Regions from separate parts of the Scopulibacillus cellulosilyticus genome, predicted to be linked through region 2. Evidence: riboswitches for the same ligand, from Rfam matches in the RefSeq annotation. Region 2 holds a riboswitch; the other holds the start of a gene.
The links. A riboswitch is a leader RNA that binds a small molecule or an ion and turns the genes downstream of it on or off. The one in region 2 is predicted to bind cobalamin.
Positions count from the first base shown of each region.

Region 1: linked by a shared signal. The riboswitch ahead of ACFQRG_RS02900 (ABC transporter substrate-binding protein) and the one ahead of ACFQRG_RS15850 (ribonucleoside-diphosphate reductase subunit alpha) in region 2 are both predicted to bind cobalamin.

Region 1 covers NZ_JBHTCO010000003.1:97,253-104,928, reverse strand. Annotated here, with positions in the region: gene ACFQRG_RS02920 (Lrp/AsnC family transcriptional regulator) at 1-238, shown strand, start outside; gene ACFQRG_RS02915 (YeeE/YedE family protein) at 506-1,765, opposite strand; gene ACFQRG_RS02910 (Na+/H+ antiporter NhaC family protein) at 1,951-3,282, opposite strand; SAM riboswitch class I at 3,393-3,498, opposite strand; gene ACFQRG_RS02905 (purine-cytosine permease family protein) at 3,784-5,154, shown strand; cobalamin riboswitch at 5,197-5,408, shown strand; gene ACFQRG_RS02900 (ABC transporter substrate-binding protein) at 5,558-6,535, shown strand; gene ACFQRG_RS02895 (adenosylcobinamide amidohydrolase) at 6,583-7,254, shown strand; gene cbiB (adenosylcobinamide-phosphate synthase CbiB) at 7,247-7,676, shown strand, end outside.
Region 2 covers NZ_JBHTCO010000020.1:133,396-141,071, forward strand. Annotated here, with positions in the region: gene ACFQRG_RS15840 (YpjP family protein) at 1-628, opposite strand, end outside; gene ACFQRG_RS15845 (ribonucleotide-diphosphate reductase subunit beta) at 713-1,759, opposite strand; gene ACFQRG_RS15850 (ribonucleoside-diphosphate reductase subunit alpha) at 1,942-4,173, opposite strand; cobalamin riboswitch at 4,335-4,526, opposite strand; gene ACFQRG_RS15855 (sensor histidine kinase) at 4,620-5,726, opposite strand; gene ppc (phosphoenolpyruvate carboxylase) at 6,030-7,676, opposite strand, start outside.

The DNA.
Region 1 (7,676 bases), on a different contig from region 2:
AGCTGAGAAATTGGAAGTTTTGGAGAAGGAATTAATGGCGATGCCGGAAGTATTAGAGTGCCATTGTTTAACCGGGGAATATGACTACCTTTTAAAGGTAGCAAACAAAGATCGAAAAGGATTAGAGAGTTTCATCAGAAAACTTAACAGGCTTGGGATCACAAGAATCCAAACAAGTCTGGCCTTAAGAGAAATTAAATATTCAACAGTTTTGCCGATAGGGGATAGGGGGAAGTAGCAGATAAGTTTAAATCTGCTAAAACCCATCCATTTGAAGCTTTATAATTTAACTTTTAAATGATAAATTTGATCTTTTAACTTGAAACTGTAAGCGTTTTCAATTATAATGATTATAGGATGAACAACAACTGTGGTTGTTAGGGCATTTGGCGTAGGCGGGGCCAATGCCAAAAGGACACACCAAAGCGATGTGTCCTTTTTGTATATCCGTTCCTCACAATAAAAAAAGGCCGGCAATTAAGCCGGTCTATAATAACAACATTATTTAGCAAAAATGATCCTTAGAATTTGGATTAGACATTCCAAACAGCGGACGCAGGTAAAGTGCGGCATAAGAACCGATCAATGCCATGATCATCCAAACCCAGCCATGGAGGCTGAAGGATGAAATACCGCTGAAGTAGGCGCCGATGTTACAGCCGAACGCAAGCCTTGCACCGTAACCCATTAACAGACCGCCGATAATAGCGGCAAGTGCTCTGCGGAACGGGATTTTCTTTAGCAGGAATAATCCGCCGAGCGTTGAGGCAAGGAAAGCGCCGATTAGAATACCAAAGTCCAAAACGCTTGTAGAATCGGTAAATACTGATTGGTGGAGACTGGCGGCGCGGTCGCCTGACCAGTAACCCCAGTGTGATACGTCAATTCCCATAGCGCCCGCAATTTTTGAGCCCCATAATGCGAATCCCGAGGTTATTCCCCATGGAGAGTTTCTAACCATTAGGACAACTGCATTAAGAACAGCTAATACAATGGCTGCAAACCATAACGGCCATGATCCGCGGAAGAAGCGTTTCCAGCCTGTTGCGGTTGGTAATGGTTTTACTCTTGGCGGACGTCGTTTCTTATCAATCCACAGTGTGAGACATGTGATCAATCCAAATATAACAATTTGAACGATCCATGCTCCAAAATAGCCAAGACCGGTGCTGGTTGCAAGAGAGATTGGCTTAAACGACGGCATTTGATTGACCCAGAAGTCAAAATGCCAGGCGCCAAAAACTGAGCCAACGATAAAGGCGATCAAAGTAAGGAACATTTCCGAACGGCCGCCGCCAACAGCATAAAGGGTACCGGAAGCGCAGCCTCCGCCCAATTGCATGCCAATGCCAAAAATAAATGATCCGAATATCAAGCTCGTGCCGACAGGGGAGACATCACCTTCAGGATGTCCGCCAAAGAAGCTGATGCCTGTGGAAAGGATAATGGCAAATAAAGTACTGGAAATAGTGAGCATCAGCATATGAGCCCTGATCCCTTCGCCATTCCCTACTGACAGCATTCTGCGAAATGCTGAGGTAAAACCAAATCTTGCGTGAAATAATGTATAACCTAACAACAAACCAACCCACAGCAGAACGCCTTGCTTAATGCCTCCAATTGAAATAGAAAAATAGCTCAGAATAATAGTTATAAGTGCAGCGGCAATAATTAAAATCGTTTGCGGAGAGCCGAGGCTATTTGTTTGTTTTTTCTCTGTTTGCTGTTCTTGATGCTTTTGAACACTATGATGAACAGTTGCCAATTCAAATCACCCCAATTCGTATAATTTTAGTCGGATTTAATATTTTATACCATCATACACTATTTCGTGTCAATAATAAACTGTTATTTTTATCCGATGACAATGGGAAAACGGTTAAACAAAAGCTTTATTTTATTAAAACTAAGAAAAGCGGCACAATCCAATTGGATTAGTGCCGCTGTAATCTACGCTTTATTTTTGGTCTCTTTCGCCTCTAATTTTGCCTGTTTCTTTCTCGGTGACAGTCTTGGAAAACCAATCATTATGGCAATAATACCGCAAATACCGATCAGAATGGGATAAAAATTATAAACCATGATGCTTACAGGAGAAATAGATGCTAATCCTGCTGCTGCTAAGAGTTGTGCGCCATAAGGAATAATACCTTGCCAGCAGCACGAGAATAAATCCAATAAGCTTGCCGATTTTCTCGGGTCAATTTGATATTGATCTGAAATATTTTTGGCCAAGGGACCTGTAATAATAATGGCGATAGTGTTATTGGCTGTACAAAGATCAGTCAAGCTGACCAATCCGGCAATACTGAACTCAGCGCCTTTTTTCGACTTGATTTTACGTGTCACAATATATAATAGATAGTCTATGCCGCCGTTATAACGGATGATCTCGACAGTCCCGCCAATGAGGATCGCCAGCATCGCCATCGTTTGCATGCTTGCGACGCCATCGCCAATTTTTTGTAAAAGACCTAACAAATGATAGCTGCCATTAAATAATCCAATCGCACCGGCAAAAATGATGCCACCGGCTAACACAATCATTACATTGACGCCGGACAATGCGGCGATTAATACTGCCAGATAAGGAAGGGTCTCCAGTATGTTGAAATGATGCTGTGTGACTTCCGCATGGCCGCCTGTTGACACGAAAGCCAGAATAATAATGGTGACAATAGCTGCCGGCAGAACGATAAAGAAATTGGTTTTAAATTTATCGCGCATCTTTGTATTTTGTGTACGAACAGCCGCAATTGTTGTATCGGAAATAATCGACAAATTATCGCCAAACATAGCGCCGCCAATAACAGCCGCCATGGATAAGGCCATTGAGATATCAGTTTGGTGGCTGATACCGACGCCAATCGGTGCCAAGGCAACGATTGTTCCCATAGAGGTTCCCATAGACAAAGAGATGAAACAGCCTATGACAAATAAGCCGACGATAAGAAGGTTTGGCGGTAAAATCGACAGCGTCAAATTGACTGTTGATTCAACGGCGCCCATGCCTTTGGCTACTTCTGAAAAAGCGCCGGCTAACAAGAAAATAATCACCATCAAAATGATATTAGGATGCCCTGCGCCTTTACAAAAAGTTTCAACCTTATTATTCAAAGACTCTTTTTGATTCATAGCCAGAGCAACGCCTGCCGCGATAAGAATAGCTACAATCACAGGCATTTTATTAAAATCACCGGATATAATACCAGTCCCAAGGAATAAAACTAAAAATATAACAAAGGGCAACAGCGCCAAAGGGTTCCCTTTACTTTTTTCCATTAAAATCACCTCTCTAATCATAGTTGTCTTGTATGCAAGTATGAGAGGCCAAATAAAAGACCTCATCTTTCCAATAAGAAGAGGTCTTATAAAATATATAAGAAACGCCCTTCTTATCTTCCAAGCCTAAAGCTTGCTGGATTTGGCACAGCACTCTCTGTGGAGTCCGCTGCCGAGACTTCATCGGGCCAGTCCCTCTGTCTCTCTTGATAAGAAGATTTATTTAGAAGATGTTCAAACAGTCCGGGAAAAATAGCTGTCGAAGCGGTATAGTGCTCCTGCGCCGAAGATTACTCACAGAAGTATTGCCGCTTCTCGTCGCAACTCGTAGTAGTTCGAGATGTAACGCTCGTTCCTCCTTTTTGAACAATCACTTTAAATTCATTTTTAATACTATCTTACAATAAAGCGTTTAGGTTATAATGTCAATTGGAAAATTTCCATTTTGAATGGTTTGAAAATTCTAAGGCTGCGGAATCCAAAAATGGGGGAATTTTTAAAATGGACAATAATAAGCCGGTTATACTGCCGCTGGAAAAAAGAACCGGAAAACAAAAAGAGCTTTTTTTCATATGGTTTGCTTCAAATATTGGCATTTTAGGATTGGTTTATGGCGCTATTCTCGTTAGTTTCAAACTGAGTTTTTTACAATGCCTTTTAGCCGCGGCTGTCGGTTCTCTATCTTTTGCATTGGTAGGGTATTTAGGTATACCTGGAAAGGGGGCTGGGGCATCGACCTTTGTATTGTCGAGGGCAGCCTTCGGAATAAAAGGAAACTATATCCCTACTTTAATTGGATGGATAAACCTTGCAGGGTGGCTGTCAGTCGGTGTTGTAACAGGTACATTAACTTTATTATCTCTATTTGGCGCTTTTGGTTTTAGTTCTACTAAAACGTTAACAGTCATCAGCTTAATTATTTTTTCAGCTTTAATTATTGTATCAAGTATTTTTGGTCAAGAAACGCTTGTAAAGATTCAAACATGGTTTACATATGTATTTGGGATATTGACGCTAGTCGTCTTATTACTTTTAATACCAAAAACGAATTGGGGCGAATTATTGAGTATGAAGAGCGGAGAATGGCTGGGCAGTTTTCTGCCGGCTGTATCCATTATCATGGCAGGTACGGGCATTAGCTGGACTATCGCGGCAAGCGACTATAGCTGTTATCAAAATCCAAATAATTCTTCGAAATCAATATTTGCAAGTATCACTTTAGGGGCGTTCATTCCTTTATTCGTTATAATAGGTGCCGGTGTTCTGATGACGACTTCAGTATCTGGATTATCCACATCATCAAATCCAATCGATGCGATTAGTCATGGATTGCCTAAATGGATGATCATTCCCTATTTTATAACAGCGCTTGGCGGCTTAATCCCGCAATGCATCATTGCTTTGAAATCTGCAAGGGTCAATTTAGAAACGCTGAATATTAAAGTTAATCACGCATCGGCTGTCACCATACACGCGTTAATTATGATATTCTTCACAATATATGTTTTGTTTATTTCTGAAAATTTCTTGGGAAATTTTCAAACGTTTCTCGGGCTCCTTGGGGTTGGGCTTGCATCATGGGCCGCAACATTCCTTATTGATTATATTTGTATAAGAAAGCGAGAGGGCTATGAATTAAGGCTGCTGACGGATAAGGATTATAATCAAGTAAACTATCGAGGTGTATTTAGTTGGTTGATAGGGGTTGTCTTCGGGCTGTTATTTACAAATTCACCGTTTTTTAACGGACCGTTTGCTATAGGGATATTCAGGGACAGCAGTTTAGGAGTCATCCTGGCTTTTGTTGTCAGCGGATTAATATCTCTCATACTTATTTCTTACAGTTCTAAAAAAGTTAGGAGAAATATATAAAATTTTAGGAAACCTTAGTATAATAGATATTAAGCCAAAAAGTACATAGGTTATGATTCAGGTGCTGAAAGCTTTGCTTGCAGCTTAAAAGGGAAGTTGGTGAAAGTCCAACGCGGTCCCGCCACTGTAAATGGAAAGCGGTCTAAGAATGCCACTGTATGATCGAAACGCTTAACGAAGTTAAGTGTTCATATGGGAAGGTTTAGACTGCAATGACCATGAGCCAGGAGACCTGCCTGATTCAGAACACCAATGGCCTACGCGGATAGGGAGGTGTTGTTTAAAAACAGTGCACATTATTTAAAATAATGAGGATTTCTTATGTTTTTAACACACGCGGCGCATCTCCAATAGGCAGGGGATGTTTTTTTAATGCCATTAAACAGACGAGGGGGAACTTTCAGTGAAAAAAAGATTACTGGCGTTATTCTTAACGCTTATGGTCATTTTTGGCTTATTAGCAGGGTGCGGAACAAGCAATAATGACCAAAAAGCTAACAAAAACAGTCAATCCAAAACCGAACAAACGGCCTTTCCGGTAACAATTAAAGATGGTCTCGGGGATAAGGTAACGATTAAACATAAGCCTAAAAGAATCGTCTCGCTTATTCCAAGCAATACAGAAATTGCCTTTGATTTAGGTTTGAACAAGCAAATAGTTGGTGTCTCAGATTTTGATAATTATCCTAAAGCCGCTCTTAAAAAGACAAAAATCGGCGGGGAAAACATGAATGTGGAAAAGATAATCTCGTTAAAACCTGATCTTGTCTTAGCTCATGCATCATCTGCTCATAACAGCCGGGACGGCTTAAAGCAGCTTCGTGAGGCAGGTATTCCGGTTCTTGTTGTGAATGATGCAGAAAGCTTCAATCAAGTCTATCAATCTATTCAAATGATTGGACAAGCGACAGGGACAAATAAAAAAGCGGATCAAATCATAAACGATATGAAATCGAAAGTGGCTGCTATTCAAGAAAAAGCGAAGCAAGTGCCTAAAGATAAAGAAAAACGGGTCTATATTGAGGTTTCGGGGTCCCCGGATATTTATACCGCCGGTCAGGGAACCTTTATGAATGAAATGCTGAATATCATTCATGCGAAAAATGTTGCTGCTAATCAAAAAGGCTGGGTGAAGATATCGGAAGAGTCAATTGTGAAAGATAATCCCGATGTTATCTTAACGACATACGGTTATTATCAAAAAAATGCCGTAAAGAACTTATTGAAGCGTCCAGGCTGGGGTAATGTTGCCGCTGTTAAAAATAAGCAAGTCTATGATGTGAACAGTGACCTTGTTAATCGCCCGGGCCCAAGGTTGGTTGACGGCTTAGAGGAAATGGCTCAAATGGTTTATCCGGATGTATTTAAAAATAAGAAGTAAATCAACACAGCTTTTGAACAAGTCCTGATAGAAAGTGAGAGAACGGAATGATAAGCTCAAGCCTTCTTCAAGTAACAAGCGAACGGATTTTATTGGATTCACCTATTCAGCTTCGGACTTTATCTTCGGCAGTCATTGGCGGAGGAACGGGCTTTTACCGGACATTTGTCAATCGTCATGTTAATAAAAACTACTGTTGTGATAATCCCAAGAAGGAATTGCGGGATTATTTAGTAAAGCAAGGTCTTGATCCGGCTGATACACTGGCAATGATGACAGCCGCCCGGCTGGAAGACGCTGCTTATATGGATATTAATGAACAAGATTTCTCTGTACTCATCGCCGTAACAGCAGGCTTAAGCAATGCAGTCGATGCCGCCCATAGTAAGGCGCATCAAGTCCAGCCAATGAGCGGAACAATTAACACGTGGGTATTTGTGAACGCCAGGCTTGATGACCAAGCATATACACAAGCGATTGTTACGGCTACAGAAGCAAAAGTCCGCGCCCTGGATCATTTAAATATTAAAGATCCGGTGACGAATACTAGGGCATCAGGCACTTCAACAGACAGTGTGCTGGTTGCCGCAAGTCAACAAGGCTGTTATTTGCCATATGCCGGCACGATTACGCTGCTTGGGAAGGCGATTGCTTCAGGAGTTTACCAATGTACGGTTAAGGCCATTCAAAACTATCAATGTCGGATAAGTCATGATTAATCATCTAATTGCTATCACAATAGCTTATTTGATAGATTGGATTCTTGGTGACCCAAAGTGGCTGCCGCATCCCGTACGCTTTTTTGGAAAAGGCATTGCTTTTTTTGACAGGCATTGGAATATAGGGCGTCATAGAAAGGTAAAAGGGCTGTTAACGGTGATCTTGTTGCTTGTTATTGTGTTTGGGCTGAGCTTATTCATTGTCATACTCGCCTGCTGGGTTAATAAGTGGCTGGGTGTGGCTATCGAAGCTATACTCATTTGGACGACGATTGCAGCAAAGGGGCTGAAAGAAGCGGCGGAGCAGGTTTATGAGCCGCTGCAAAAAGGTGATCTGCCGCAAGCAAGAAAATATTTGTCTTGGATCGTCGGCCGTGATACAGATCATCTGCCGGAAGAGGAGATTGTCAGAGGGACTGTAG
Region 2 (7,676 bases):
CCCAATAAATCTTACCTAATTCATGGTGAACTTGAAAGTTGTCTTCATTGGTATGGTAATGAAAATTGAACCAATATCCTTCCTTCGGCGGATGGTCGCGTCTTACATGGAACTTAATCCACTCCTTGCCGTTACGGCTGTCATAAAAGTGGAGAATTCGTTCACCGGTGCCGCCGGCAGGGTCATTGCTGACTTCCAAATGCCTTAATAAATTTTCATTTTTGTTCTTTTCAACCATTGAAGCTACAGCATGGCCAAATTTAGGAGCAATATCATTTTGATAAGTGTCCCCGATTTGTTTGCCAATAACAGGACCAAACTTTTTCATCCCTTTATTAACAGCTTCTTCAGTCGCAAATGATTCTAACGCTTTAGTTATCTCTTCTTTTGTTTGACAATCCATTACAATGTCTTGCCAGCTTAATGCTTCGCTCTTTTCTTCAGCCGGCTTTTCAATATCATTTATTTCTTTTGATGAAAGCTCGGGAACTGAAGCTTCATTTGATTCTTCGTGTATTTTTTCACCTGTTGGTTTGTTTTCTGTATGAAGGTACGATGTTGGCACTACTGTTCCGAGTGTTAATATCGCGACAAGTACAACAAGTGTTTTTCTAAACCACAGAGGCATTTTTAAAACCTCCTTTAATAGCCTTATGTCTTTATTTTCTCACAAAACGGGTCAAAAGGCTAATAAGTAAATAACATGTGAAAATTACAACTCATCAAAACCATTTTCATCGGTGACTTTAGTATATTGTCTCGATTTTTGTTCAAAAAAATCACTTTTGCCCATATTAACGTCTTGATATGCTTTAATCCATTTCAAAGGATTCTTGGTTGGCGCTTGAGGAAATGGCTTAACATCAAATCCCAGCTTGCGGATTTGCAAATTAGCCATAAATTGAATATAGGCTTCAAGGTCAGACATTAAGATTCCTTGAATCTCGTTCCCTATGATATATCTGCCCCAGTTGATTTCTAATTCTGCCGCCTTTTGAAATGTTTCAACAGCAAACCTTTCTAATTCCGCTGTATTATATTTTGGATTTTCATTCAATGTTTCTTTAAAAATCTCTGCAAATAATCTAACATGCTGGTGCTCATCACGGTTAATATAGTTAATCATCGTTGATGTGCCAACCATTTTTTGATTCCTTGCCAAGTTGTAGAAAAAGGCAAAACCGGAATAAAAATTAAGCCCCTCCAAAATAACATCATAAATAATAGATTCTAAAAATGTTTGTGTCGATGGATGATCAACAAAGTTTTGATAGCCGTTGACTATAAAATCGTTTCTCTCGCGCAGTACCGGGTCATGCTTCCAATACTCAAAGATCTCATCTTGCTTTTGTTTGGTTGTTACACTGGATAATACATATGAATAGCTTTGATTATGAACGACTTCTTGAAAGCTAAGCACAGTCATCAGTGCCGATAAACTGGAATCTGTCAGGTAATCTGCAATTCTATGAGAATAGTCCGTTTGAATCGAGTCCAAAAAAGCAAGCAGACCTATAATTTTATTAAAGGTGTCATGTTCCTTTTCAGATAATTCATTTTTGTATTGCTTTATATCGTTGGACATATTGATCTCAAATGGTGTCCAGAAGTTGGCAAGCATCGTTTTATAAAGACTGTACGCCCATTTAAATCTCGTATCATCCCAGTTTAAGACATTTGAGCTTTTGCCGTTAATAATACCTGTTGATGCATTAGGGGCTGTCGGGTCGTATAATTTTCTTTTCATTAAATGTGACATTGATTTTTTCTCCTTTTATATAAAAGTTCAAAAAGGAGGACAAACAGTGCCAAGTAGTTCGAGGCGCGGCAAAGCCGCTGCATGAATATGCATCTTTGTAGCTTTGCGACGAGAAGCGGCAACACTTCACTGAATATGCGCCGGCGAAAGAGCACATGTTTCCCGGACTTTTTGAATATCCTTTAGCTTTCACATGATTCGCAATCATCTACTTCAACAGAAGTCGAGCGGGTATAGTATGTCGTCTTCAATCCCCGCTTCCAGGCTTCAAGATGAAGATCAAGCAAAACCTTTGCTTTAATATTATGTTGAACATAAATATTGAATGAAATCGATTGATCGATATGGCGCTGTCTTGCCGCATTTTGACGAATGCTCCACAGCTGATCAATATGATAAGCGGACTTATAATACCAAGTTGTTTCCGGTGATAAATCCGGTGCAGTTACAGGAATTTTATAGTTCTTCTTTTCCTCGGAATAAGCTTTTTGAAAAATAGGATCAATGGATGCTGTGGAACCGGCAATAATGGCTGTTGATGAATTTGGCGCCACCGCCATTAAATAGCCGTTTCGTATGCCGTGCTTTTTGACTTTTTCTCTTAACGTTAGCCAAGCATCGCTTTTATAGCCGCGGTCTTCAAAGTAAGCACCAGTTTCCCAATCAGATCCCGTAAACAGCGAATAGCCTCCTTTTTCCTTTGCCAGGTCAACACTCGCTTTTATCGTAATATAATTGATCTTTTCATATAGTTCATCCGCGAACTGGACAGCCTCTTCGCTCTCCCAAGTCATGCCTTTTAGTGCAAGCAAATGGTGCCAGCCAAATGTCCCGAGGCCTATCGCGCGATATTTTTTATTCGTCATTGATGCTTGCTTGACTTCAATAGTATTAATGTCTATGACATTATCAAGCATTCTTACTTGGATCGGAATTAATCTTTCAAGAACATCATCTTGGACAGCCTTGGCAAGCGATATCGATGAGAGGTTGCATACAACAAAATCTCCAGGCTGCTTTGTCACTTTAATCGTTCCATCATCTATTTCTTCCTCAATGACTGTCGTCGCTGACATGTTTTGCATAATTTCTGTACATAAATTACTGGCATAAATCATTCCGGCATGCTTATTAGGATTTAATCTATTTGCTGTATCCCGATAGAACATGTAAGGCGTTCCTGTTTCGAGCTGTGATTTCATGATCCGTTTGAATATTTCAATTGCAGGTACCTCAACTTTTGAAAGCCTTGGATCATTCACGCATGCCATATATTTTTCTCTGAAACTGCCCTCTCCTTTGGCCTCATCATAATAGTCTTCCAAAGAAAAGCCCATGATTTGCTTTACTTCATGAGGATCAAACAAGTACCAGTCATCTCTTGCTTCAACTTTCTCCATAAATAAATCTGGAATGCAAATACCCGTAAACAGGTCATGCGTCCGGTAACGTTCATCACCATTATTTAATTTAGCATCTAGAAAATCCAGTACATCTTTGTGCCAGCAATCTAAATAAACGGCTATGGCACCTTGTCTTTGTCCAAGCTGATCAACAGAGACAGCAGTATTATTTAACTGCTTCATCCACGGCAATACGCCGGATGAGACGCCTTTAAATCCTTTAATATCAGAACCTCTCGAGCGGATTTTACCCATATAGACACCAATGCCGCCGCCATTTTTCGATAATGTCGCCACATCAGTATTAGAATCAAAAATGCCTCTCAAGCTATCGTCAACTGTATCTATAAAGCAGGAACTCAGTTGGCCGTATGATTTCCCGGCATTGGCAAGTGTCGGGGTCGCCACCGTCATATACAAATTAGACAGAGCCCAATAGGCTTCTTTCACTAATCCTAACCGTTTCTCCGGGGCTTCATTAATCATTAAAGTCATTGCAATAATCATAAACCGTTCCTGGGGAAGTTCATAAAGGTCTCCAGCATGCGACTTAGCTAGATAACGGTCGCTTAATGTTCTTAAGCCAATATAAGTAAAAAGCAAGTCTTTTTCCGGATCAATAACTAATTGCAGTTCATCAATGTCTGATTTGCTGTATGTCTTAAGCAGCACAGGATTATAAATACTCATATCTGTCAAACATTTAATCAAATCATAGAAACGGCCGTACCCTTTGTGAACATCTGTTTTTCTTCTTAAGGCTGCCTGCTTGTAAAGATATTTCAACCATACATAGCTCGCCGTATAGCTCCAATCCGGTTCTTCTACTGAAACACATTCAAGAATATTTAATAAGAGATACTGAATACTTTCCTCCTCATTTACCTTATCTTGCTGATGCAGCTGGTATTGCGTTCTTTCAATGATGCTATCAATGCCAGGTGTATTTAATGTTTTGAGGTCATTAAAAATAGTTGTGATAAGATCTGTATTAGGAACCATTGTTGCCATTCTTTTTCCTCCTTCTTATAGGGCATAAAAAAAAGCCCATCCCCGAGGATGAGCTTGAGACGACACAAAGAAAGAGTCCTTATATTTACATAAATATGTATAACCTATAAAATATAAGCTGTGACTCACTGCGCCGCTTCTATATCTCAGTCCCCGAAGAATAGAAACCGCGAAAAAAGGCAGGTCTACTGACTGATGCTTCATCTTACTCTGAGCCTTCCCATACAGATACCTTTCAGCTAATCTGTACAGTGGTCTTCTCATTTCATCCACATTCACAGTTGCGGGGACAGTTCTGGACTTTCACCAGATTCCCTATTAAGTCCTAAGACACCATTTTTCGCCGATATAAAATTTTAGAAATCAACATATTGATACTCACCTAATAACTTAACACAACATATCGTGGTACGCAATAAAAAAAACTTGTTAAAATTTAAACGACATTAAGAAATAGGGAGCTTTATTCTAAATGTTGTTCCGGTTTCTTCTGTACTTTCAACTGTTATCGTCCCGCCATGACTTTCTACAAAATTCAAACTTAACGGCAGCCCTATTCCTGTTCCATTATTCTTTGTTGTAAAAAATGGCTGAAAAACCTTTGATAAGACCTGCTTATTCATACCTTTACCATTATCCATAATTGATATGATAATATCTTTTTTTATTTGATAGACAGATATCAATATTTTTTTCTGTTTATCCTTAATTGTTTGTAAAGCTTGGAAAGCATTTTGTAAAATATTAATAATGACTTGTTTTATTTGTTTGACATCCACTTGAATAATTGAATCAACGTTATTGGGTTTAAAATTAAGATCAATATTGTTCATGACAGCCTCGCCATTACAAAGAAGCACCACTTCTCTAATTAACTTGTTAATAGAATAAGTTTGTTTAATCGGCTTGGACGGTTTGGAAGCATTCAAAAACTCATAAATAATCTGATTGGCGCGGCCGACTTCCTCCTGAATAATATCTGCATAATCTTCTTTACCAAACTCTTTCAGGTAAGGTCTGATTAATTGAGTAAATCCCTTAATGGTTGTTAACGGGTTCCTCACTTCATGAGCAATGCTTGCCGTTAATTTTTCTATCGATGATAAACTTTCATATTTACTGGAGAGTTCCCGAATAATTTTCTTGTAATGGATGATTTTCTCTTCCTTCTCCTTTAACAGTAACGACTGTTCAGTAACTTTATTGACAAGTTTCTCCCACTTTTCATCAGAATCTTCCTTATTCCGGGTCTTTTTAAGACAAAGAATATTAATCGTTTCTTTATCAATCCTTCTTGCATAAACCTCAAAACGTTCATGTGTTCTTAACTTTGTTTTTAAATTAACTTCTATTTTTTCATCTTCATCATTCTCTAATTGAAAAATACGATAAACCTTTGATCGACTTTCCAAATCCTCAACAAGTTCCAGAAACCTATTAACATGAGGAAATATATAAGCCACCCGATCAGATTCCTTTATTATACAGCCCTCATTATTAATCACAAAAAAAGGCAACGGAATCAATGACCCAACATCGGTTACAGTTCTCATTGGCTCCCTCCCCACTTTTATCTCTAATTTTTATTTGTTAATTTTTAATCTTTAAAATTATCTTTCCCTATTTTACCATAACCATTGTATTCGCGACATATTTAATAGTTCCAATTTCATAGATTCAACTGAAAGTCTATTAGTAAAGTTTTTTTCCACGCTGACAGTGATCCGGGCAAGTTCAGGTCTTATCTTTCATTGAAAAAAGGTCAGCCTCAAAAGACAATTAACCGCCTTTTGAGGCTGACCTCAATTTTTAACTTTGCTTATACTGCCGGTTTAAATCTCGTTAATGAAAACAAATCAACCTGTATTTCTTAACCCGGCTGCAACCCCATTAATCGTAAGAAGCACCTCGCTTAACAATTCATCGGCATCGTTATTATTATCGTCTTTTTGACGGAGCTCTGTAATAAGGTGTGCTTGAAGGAAATTTAATGGGTCGACATATGGATTGCGAATCCTTACAGATTCCTTAATATTTGGTATATGATCAAGCAAGTCGGCTTGTTTTGTAATTTGCAGCACGATTTCTTTCGTTTTATGATACTCTTCTTCGATCTCAGCAAAAATACGTTTTCCAACAGACTCATCTTTGGCCATATTGGCATATTCTTTTGCTGTCGGCAAGTCCGCTTTTGTTAAAGCCATTTGCAAATTATCTATCGTTGAGCGGAAGAACGGCCAAGTGAGGTACATACGCTGCAGTAAATCTAAATTTCCTTGTTGCTCCGCAAAACGCTGCAATCCGGTACCTGCGGCAAACCAAGCCGGAAGTAATTGACGGCTTTGCGTCCAGGCAAATACCCATGGAATCGCCCGTAAATCCTCGAAACGTTCACTTCCTTTTCGGCTCATTGGTCTTGAACCGATATTCAGAGAACCTAGCTCAAGCAACGGTGTAGCTTGTCTAAAATATGTTAAGAAGTCAGGATCCTTAAAAACAAGTGATTGATATTTTTCTAAAGAAAAAGCGGAAATTTCATCCATTGCATTTTCCCATTCAACTGACCGCGATTGGTTTTGTTCAGCTTCGTTAGATATGTGAGCGATTGCTGTCAGTAATGCGGTCGTCGCTTGTTCCAAACTCCGATAGGCGATTTCGGAAATCAAATAACGGGCGGAAAGAACCTCACCTTGTTCAGTAATCTTGACACCGTCACCTAATGTTTCAAAAGGCTGTGACAAAAGGCTGCGATTAAGCGGCCCGCCGCCCCGGCCCAATGAGCCGCCGCGCCCATGGAAAAATTTTAAGCTAATATCATAGTCTTTCGCCATGTTATGAATTTCTTGCTGCGCTTTGTAAAGTTTCCAATTGGCAGTCAGCGTTCCTCCGTCTTTACTGCTATCCGAATAACCCAACATAATTTCTTGTGAATTATTGCGGACTGATAAATGTTTGCGATAAACATCCATTTCGAATAACTGTTTCATAATTTTTGGTCCAAATGTTAAATCATCGATTGTTTCCAGTAATGGCGCAATATCTAACTTACTGACTGCTTTGCCGTCCGGATAAATGCGGAATAAACCAACTTCCTTCGCTAACACAAGGACCTCCAGTAAATCGCTGGCTGATTGTGTCATGCTAATCAAGTAAACTTGAATCGCCCGTTCACCAAATTCCTCCTGCGCCTTTCTAATCATCCGGAAAACATCGATCATTTCTTGTGTTTCCGGAGAATAAGAATCAAAGATTGAAATAAGGGGTCTTGGGTCTTGCAGGACATTTGTTAATACCTTAATTTTCTCTTCTTCCGGTAATGCTTTATAGTCTGAAACGATATTCACCGAATGAAAAATTTCCGCAATAGCTGCTTCATGTTCGCCGCTGTGATTACGAATATCGAGCGATGCAAGGTGAAACCCGAAAATTTCAACTTGGCGTATTAATTTTTGCAATAAATTTAAAGTATTTCCGTCCGGATGATGGACTTCAATGCTCTTTTG